Regions from separate parts of the Kitasatospora hibisci genome, predicted to be linked through region 2. Evidence: riboswitches for the same ligand, from Rfam matches in the RefSeq annotation. Region 2 holds a riboswitch; the other holds the start of a gene.

Region 1 (4,188 bases), 4.1 Mb from region 2:
CACCGCGCTCCCACCTCGCTCCCGGGAATGGGCGGGCCGGAGCTCGCGTTGTGATGCGACGCATGAAAACGACTCCCATTTCGGTGTGCGGCCTCCGGCCGGCGCCGAAGCGGCCACCCCGGAGCGGCGACCCGCCGAACCGGCCGACCCCAGGAGGACCACCCATGGCCCGCAGCGAACTGCGCCCGATCATCAAGCTCAGGTCCACGGCCGGGACCGGCTACACCTACGTGGCCCGCAAGAGCAGCCGCAACGACCCGGACCGGCTGGTGCTGCGCAAGTACGACCCCGTCGTGCGCCGGCACGTCGACTTCCGCGAGGAGCGCTGACCCGCTGAGCGTGACGGAGCCTCCCCGGGGTCCCGGGGAGGCTCCGTCACATTCGGGCGCCGGCCGCCTACCGCGCCGCCTCCGGGGCGGCGGGGGCGTCCTCGGCCGGCCCGGCACCCGGCTTCACCGGCTGCGGGCTCCACTTCTGCTCGACCCCGGCGATCCGCCAGTACCCGATCGCCGCCGCCCAGACCACCACGAACAGCCCGACGATCGCGTAGCCGACGTTGTCCAGCGAGATGTCCGCGATCCAGCCGCTCACCGGGTCTGTGAGGTCCAGCTTCTCGTGGAGCACCCCGACCAGCTCGATGGTGCCGATGATGAAGGCGACCGCGATCGACAGGCCGGTGATGGTCAGGTTGTAGTACACCTTGCGCACCGGGTTGGAGAACGCCCACTGGTACGCGAAGTTCATGAACGTCCCGTCCAGCGTGTCGAACAGGCTCATCCCCGCCGCGAAGAGCAGTGGCAGACAGGCGATCGCGTACCAGGGAAGCCCGGAGGCCGCACCCGAGCCGGCCATCACCATCAGGGTCACCTCGGTCGCGGTGTCGAAGCCGAGACCGAGCACCATGCCGACCGGGAACATCTGGCCCGGCCGGGTGATCGAGCGGGTCGCGCGGTTCAGGATGCGGGCCAGGAAGCCACGCGCGTTGAGGTGCTCCTCCAGCTCCGCCTCGTCGAACCGACCGGCCCGCATCGAGCGGAACACCTTGAGGATGCCGAACAGCGCGACCAGGTTGAGCGCACCGATCAGGTAGAGGAAGGCGCCGGAGGCGGAGGTGCCGACCATGCCCAGCCACTGGTGGGTGGTGGAATCGTCGTCCATCAGCGTGTCGGCCAGCTGCGCGCCGCCCGCCACCAGGGCGGCCATCAGGACCACCATCGAGGAGTGCCCGAGGGCGAACCAGAAGCCGACCGAGACCGGCCGCTTGCCGTCCGCCATCAGCTTGCGGGTGGTGTTGTCGATGACCGCGATGTGGTCGGCGTCGAAGGCGTGCCGCATGCCGAGGGTGTAGGCGGTGATGCCCAGGCCCACCCCGAAGACCTGGGTGCCGACCTCGTACTTCTCGGGGGCGACCAGGAAGACGAGCGTCCCGAAGGCCACCACGTGCATGGCCAGGATCACCCCCATCAGCCCGGCCGTGCGGACGGTGTCCTCGCGGCGCCACCGGAAGGTCGGCAGGACGGACGGCGCCGCCGGAGCAGCGGCGGTTTCGGGCAGGGTCATCCTGGGATCACGCTCCAGCACCTCGTGGAATGACGTTCGTGAGATGCCGTGGCCGGTCTCCTGGCTGACGGGGCTTCCGTACCCGCCTTCCCAGGCGCGCGAGGCACCCAGTGGCGTCATGGGGTACGGACGATTCCCCCCGATCACAGTGGCGAGGGCCGCTCCGGACTCCGGACCCCTGAGGGTCCGTCACCGGTCTTCCCGAGCACCACGGCGGGCAACACCGTAGGGGGCCCGCGCACATCCTTGCAAGGCTGCGCACCTGCGCAGGTGTCAAGGATCACAGGGCCGGGGCTGCAAGAATGTCCGTATGCATCTCGTACCGGCCGACCGCGCGGGCCACCGCACCATCGACGGACACCGGGTCTGCGAGGCCATCGCCGCGATCGGCGACACCGGGCACGTCCGGTCCTGGGCCGAGCGGTTCTCGCTGCTCGCCGACCCCGGACGGCTCGCCCTGCTGCTCGCTCTCCACCGCGCCGGGCCACTCGCCGTCACCGACCTCGCGGTTGCCACCGGCATGCGCGACCCCGCCGTCTCCCAGGCACTGCGGCTCCTGAGGACGGCCGGCGTCGTCACCGGAGACAAGGACGGACGCGTCGTGCGCTACCGGCTCGTGGACGACGCCATGCGCCCCCTCCTCAACACCTGCGCCGCCGCCCACGACACCCCCACCGCCACCGCAGCCGGCTGAGGGTTTCCCCGGGCGCCGTCGCGCGCCCGTGAGCTCGGCGACCCGCTACCGCGCCGACCAGGTCGACCAGCGAACTGAGCGCAGACCCACCGAGGGCGTCGTGCGGTCGGCCTCAGCGCACACTCCCCCGTCCGCACCGGCGAACACCACCCTCATCACGTTCCGCCCCTCCCGATATGCGCTTCCTCGTCTCCGAGCTCGCCGAGTCGGGAGCGGCTGCGCTCGGCCAGGCCGCTGTCGCCCGATTCCTCGGCCAGGGTCACGAGCAGCCTCAACGCCTCGGCCTCCTTCAGTCGCTGGCCGAGGGCAAGCGCCCGCCGACCGGCCTCCGCCGCCAGGGCGGCGGCCTCGTCCAGCAGCCCCAGCGCCCGGCGGGCACACGCCCCCACCAGCGCGAGCCGCATCAGCATCGGGCCGTCGTCCTCCGCCTCGGCCAGCTCGGTCGCCTCGTCCAGGACGGCCACCGCCTGCTCAGGGCGGCCGACCGCGATCAACGCCTGTGCGAGGTTGTAGCCCTGTACGACCACACCGTGCGCGTCGCCCTCGTTCTCCGCCCGGGCCAGGGTGAACAGCTCGACGGCCCGCTCCGGGCGCCCGTCGGCCAGGCAGAGCAGGCCCTCCGTCTCGTGAAGCACGCCCACCAGGCGGGGGTCGACCACCAGCGGCACCAGCTCCGACGCGGCCACCAGCTGCTCGATCGCCCGCGGGAAGTCCCGAAGCTCGTAGTGGGCCCGAGCGAGCTGGTTGCGCATCCGGACCACGGCGTCCGGACGTTCGTCCCGCTGGGCCGAGTCGACGCCGAGCCGGTGGGTCTCGACCCAGTCGTCGTAGTGCTTACCACCGTGGTAGAGCGGCCAGAGCGACTCGCAGAGCCGCCAGACGTCGCCGTGCCTGCCCTGCTCACCGGCCGCCCGGACCACCTCACGCAGGTTGGCCCGCTCGGTTCGCAGCCAGTCCAGCGCCGCCGCGCCGGACGTGAACGCCGGCAGCCCTTCCCCGGCCGGCTCCTGCAGCCGCAGCCGCGATCCGAGTACCGCGACGTCCGCCAGGAACGCCCGGCCCCGGTAGTACTCGACCACGCGGGCGAACAACCCGGAACGCTCCGGAAGCTCTCGGACCCGCTCATACGCGTGGCGCCGGACCAGGTCGTGGGCGCGGTAGTGCTCGTCCGGGCCCTCGTCCACCACATCGTCCAGGAGGTGCGCGGAGCGCAGCTCGGCCAGGCCTTGGTCCACCTGCTCGATCCCCGCGGCTGCGGCAAGTTCGGCCGAGACCAGCGGGCCGGGATTCACCCCGATCAGGTGGTAGAGCTCCCGGGTGGTCCGGGGCAGCCGCCGGTAGACCGAGTCCAGGACGCCGTCGACACCGCCCTCCTCATTACTGAACGATGACAACCCACGCTCCCGGTCGGACAGTTCGGCCAACACCTGGCCCACACCCAGACGGCCGCGGTCGAGTAGCTGGAACCCGACCGCGTTAAGCGCCAGCGGCAGACCGCCGCACTGCTCGACCAGTTCCCTGAGCTCCTGCTCGCTGCCCCGCTCAGGCCCGAGCCAGCGCCGAACCAACGCGGCGCCGGCCGTGGTACCCAGCGGCGCCAGATCCAGCACCTCGGCCCCGTCCAGGCGCAGACCCGGGAGGCGCCGGCGGCCGGCGACCACCACCAACCCGGCGGACGGGAAGAGGGTCCGTACCTCGGCGGCCCGCTCGACGTTGTCCAGGAAGAGCAGGACGTGACGCTCGGCCGTGACCGTCCGGTACAGCGCGGCCCGCTCCTCAAGGGTGTCCGGCACCCGCTCCACCGCGAACGCCCGCAGGAACCCGCCCAGCACAGCCCCGAGATCGACCTCGCCGTCGTGGCGGTGGGCCGCGAGGTCGGCGTAGAGGTCACCGTCCGGGAAGTGCACGCCGTACCGATGGACGAACTGGGCGAT
Region 2 (4,188 bases):
CACCCAGGTACACCCGGGGGGTGAAGCGGACCTCGGTGCCGGCGGTCAGCGTGCCCCGGTCGGCCCGGACCAGGCGACGGGTGACGCCCCGGTCGTCCCGGTGCAGGATCTCGTCGACGACCGCGTGCCCGCCGCCGGCCCACTCGACGCCCCAGCGGCCGGGCCGGGCGCTCTCGGGGCCCGGGGTGAAGGTGACCCGGCCGGCCCCGAGGGCCTGCACGAGGACGGGACCGCCGGGCGCCTCGCGGGCAGCGGTCGGACGGACCATCCGCTCCGACGCCCGGCGGCCGATCACCAGCACGGCGACCCCGGTTCCGACGGCGGCGGCCGCCACGGCGGCCGCGGTTCCCCAACGCATATCGCTCCCCGCTCTGTCGGTCGCGGACTGGGCACTCTGTGCGCACCAGTCCACTCGCGGGGGCTGCGGGCGGCCACCGGACGCGGCCGTCCGGGTCATACCGGGAACCCCTGCGCGGTCGGGACCCGGGACGGGCGGCCGGTCAGAACCCGGCGGTCACACCGGGATGTCGGTCTGCCGGCGGCCGAGCAGCTCCCAGAACCGCTCGCCGACCGGCTGGTCCCCGGTGCCGGCGGCACCGGCCGCCGGCACCGGGGATCCCCAGCTGCCGGCGCCCCAGTGCGAGGAGACCTGGTACTCGCTCTGCAGCTCCGCCAGCACAGCGGCGAGGTCCTCCTCGTGCACCGGCACGATCCGGCCGATCGCACGGACGTGCGCCTGCCAGCGGCCGTCCACGCACTGCTTCAACCGCTGGTCCAGCTCCTCCCGACGGCCCGTCACCGCGACCAGCTCGCGCAGCCGCAGTCCGAGCACCTGGGCGAGCGCATGGGTCTGCGCCTCGTCGCCGTCCCAGCGGTCGGCCGCCTCGGCCTGCTGGTAGTGACGCAGCGCGATGCCGATCCGGCGGGCCGCAGCCTCCTGGTTGAGCTCCCGGGCCACCCGGAAGTCCCGCAGCCGGGCCGGGTGGGCGCCCATCAGCTGGGCGGGCGGGCACCAGAGCGCCCGGGCCAGGGCGATGAACTCCTCCTCGGTCGGACGCAGCTCGCCGCCCTCCCAGCCGAGCACGTGGGCCGGCAGCAACCGGACCCCGTGCGCGGCCATTGCACCGGCGACCTGCTCGGGGGTCAGTCCGAGGCCGGCGCGGTGCGCGCGGGCGGCCGCCGGGGAGAAGGGCACCGGCGGCAGGGCGGGTGGCTGTCTGCGTCGCATGCGCCGACCGTAGGGGTCCGGTCCACCGGCGCCCCAGCCGCCGAACGCACGAAGCGGGACTGGAGGTACCTCCAGGCGGATGGACGATCCCACAGCCTGTCATGCGCCTGCGGCGGTCGTGATCGGAGATAGCGACGTGGTCGGGAACGGTGAGGACGGGGGTGCGGCGGCGTGAGGCCGTGTGACCAACCCCTCCGCGACCTTGGTTGACTCGCGGTTCGGCCGCGTGATGGGATCCTTCAGCCAATACGGAGGCATGCAGAGGAAGCCGGTGCGAGTCCGGCGCGGTCCCGCCACTGTCACCGGGGAGCACGTCCGACACGATTGCCACGGCGGGCCGTCAGAAGCCGCTGGAAGGCGCGGGCGTGCGTTCGACCCGGAAGCCAGGAAACTCTCGCCCCCGGTACGTCGATCCAGGGCGCGGACCCTGAGTGAGGACACGCACGCGATGCAGGCTGCCCAGCCCCACCGAGACCTCCCCTGCCCGCCGTGCGCCCGCTGACCCGCGCCGCCGCCTTCGCCCTGGGCGCCGCCGCCGGCAGCCTCGCCGACGCCCGGTTCGCCGACCCGCGCCGCGGCCACCCGGTGGCGCTCTTCGGCAGCGCGGCCGGCCGCCTGGAACGCCGGATCTGGCGCGACGACCGAGGTGTCGGCGCCGCCTACACCGCGCTCTGCGTGGGCACCGTCACGGCCGCCGCGGCGGCCGCCGAGCGGCTGCTGGCCCGGCGCCCGGGCGGGCGGGCCGCGCTGGCCGCCGCCGCGACCTGGACGGTGCTCGGCGGCACCTCGCTCACCCGGGAGGCCCGGACCATCGGCCGCTCGCTCACCGCGGGAGACCTGACGGCGGCCCGGGCCCGGCTGCCGCACCTGTGCGGGCGCGACCCGAGCGCGCTGAACGAGCAGCAGGTGGCCCGCGCGGTCGTCGAGTCGGTCGCCGAGAACACCGCCGACGCCGTGGTGAACGCGCTGGTCTGGGGCGCCGTCGCGGGCACACCCGGGCTGCTGGCCTTCCGCGCCGTCAACACCCTGGACGCGATGGTCGGCCACCGCTCGCCGAGGCACACCCGGTTCGGCTGGGCCTCGGCCCGGCTGGACGACGTGGCGGGCTGGCCGGGTGCCCGGCTGACCGCACTGCTCGCCGTGGCCGCCGCGCCCGAGCCCCGGACCGCCTGGCGGGTCTGGCGCCGGGACGGCTCCGCGCACCCCAGCCCCAACGCGGGCCAGGCCGAGGCGGCCTTCGCCGGCGCCCTCGGCGTCCGCCTGGGAGGGACGCTCAACTACGGCGACCGGGTCGAGCACCGGCCGGTCCTCGGTGCGGAGCTGCGGCCGGTCGGGGTGGACGACATCGAACGGGCCTGCCTGCTCTCCCGGCGGGTGGGCGGGCTGGCCCTGGGTACGACGGTCGCGGGGCACCTGCTGCTCCGGGCGGTCCTGGGCAGGAGGGGAAGGGCATGAGCAACGCGCTGCTGGTCGCCGGGACGACCTCGGACGCGGGCAAGAGCGTGGTCACCGCGGGCATCTGCCGCTGGCTGGCCCGGCAGGGCGTCAGCGTCGCGCCGTTCAAGGCGCAGAACATGTCGCTGAACTCGTTCGTCACCGCCGACGGCGCCGAGATCGGCCGGGCCCAGGCGATGCAGGCGCAGGCGGCCCGGGTGGAGCCCGAGGCGGCGATGAACCCGGTGCTGCTCAAGCCCGGCGCGGACGGCCGCAGCCAGGTGGTGCTGCTGGGCCGCCCGGTGGCCGAGGTCGGCGCGCTGGACTACCGCGAGCGCAAGCCCGTGCTGCTGGAGCGGGCCCTGGAGTGCCTGGCCGACCTGCGCCGCCGCTACGACGTGGTGGTCTGCGAGGGCGCCGGCTCGCCGGCCGAGATCAACCTGCGGGACCGGGACATCGCCAACATGGGCCTGGCCACCGCCGCCGGGCTCCCGGTCGTCGTGGTCGGGGACATCGACCGCGGCGGCGTGTTCGCGGCGATGTACGGGACGCTGGCGCTGCTCTCCGCGCAGGACCAGCGCCACGTGGCCGGCTGGTTCGTCAACAAGTTCCGCGGTGACGCACGGCTGCTCGCCCCCGGGCTGGAGATGCTGCGCGAGCTGACCGGCCGTCCGGTGCTCGGCACGCTGCCGATGCTGTCGGGGCTCTGGCTGGACGCCGAGGACTCGCTCGACCTCACCACCGTGGTGGACCGCGCCGAGGGCCGCGGGCCGGTGGGCCGGGACGTGCTGCGGGTGGCGGTGGTGCGCTTCCCCCGGCTCTCCAACTTCACCGACGTGGACGCGCTGGCCCAGGAGCCGGGCGTGCTGGTCCGCTGGGCCACCCGACCGGAGGAGCTGGCCGACGCCGACCTGGTGGTGCTGCCGGGCACCCGGGCCACCGTCGCCGACCTGGCCTGGCTGCGCGGGCGCGGGCTGGAGCCGGCCCTCCGGGCGCGGGCCGCGGCCGGGCTGCCGGTGCTCGGCGTCTGCGGCGGCTACCAGATGCTCGCGCGCGGGATCGTCGACGGGGTCGAGTCCCGGGCCGGCGCGGTGGACGGACTCGGCCTGCTGCCGACGCACGTCCGGTTCGGCGCCGAGAAGGTGCTCGGCAGGCCGGTCGGCGAGGCCTACGGGCAGCGGGTGGAGGGGTACGAGATCCACCACGGAGTGGTGACCGTCGAAGGGGGCGCGCCCTTCCTGGACGGCTGCCGGGTGGGCGCGGTCTGGGGCACCACCTGGCACGGCGCGCTGGAGAACGACGGCTTCCGGCGAGCCCTGCTGGGCGAGGTGGCCGCCGCCGCCGGCCGGGACTTCGTCCCCGCCCCGGACACCTCCTTCGCCGCCGCGCGCGAGGCCCGGCTCGACCGGCTGGGCGACCTGATCGAGGAGCACGCGGACACCGACGCGCTGTGGAAGCTGATCGAGGGCGGGGTGCCGGCCGCGGGCGCGCTGCCGTTCCTGCCGCCCGGGGCCCCCTTGGAGAAT

What was found. A riboswitch is a leader RNA that binds a small molecule or an ion and turns the genes downstream of it on or off. The one in region 2 is predicted to bind cobalamin.
Region 1: it holds a riboswitch for cobalamin, as region 2 does, so the genes downstream of both, ACF9IK_RS28680 (HoxN/HupN/NixA family nickel/cobalt transporter) here and ACF9IK_RS10160 (cobalamin biosynthesis protein) in region 2, are expected to answer to the same signal.

The regions. Positions count from the first base shown of each region.
Region 1 is NZ_CP171642.1:6,526,317-6,530,504, reverse strand. Features, by position in the region: gene rpmG (50S ribosomal protein L33) at 165-329, shown strand; gene ACF9IK_RS28680 (HoxN/HupN/NixA family nickel/cobalt transporter) at 397-1,560, opposite strand; cobalamin riboswitch at 1,594-1,788, opposite strand; gene ACF9IK_RS28675 (ArsR/SmtB family transcription factor) at 1,871-2,254, shown strand; gene ACF9IK_RS28670 (regulator) at 2,410-4,188, opposite strand, start outside.
Region 2 is NZ_CP171642.1:2,381,344-2,385,531, forward strand. Features, by position in the region: gene ACF9IK_RS10150 (alpha/beta hydrolase family protein) at 1-358, opposite strand, end outside; gene ACF9IK_RS10155 (XRE family transcriptional regulator) at 515-1,228, opposite strand; cobalamin riboswitch at 1,462-1,624, shown strand; gene ACF9IK_RS10160 (cobalamin biosynthesis protein) at 1,718-2,683, shown strand; gene ACF9IK_RS10165 (cobyric acid synthase) at 2,680-4,188, shown strand, end outside.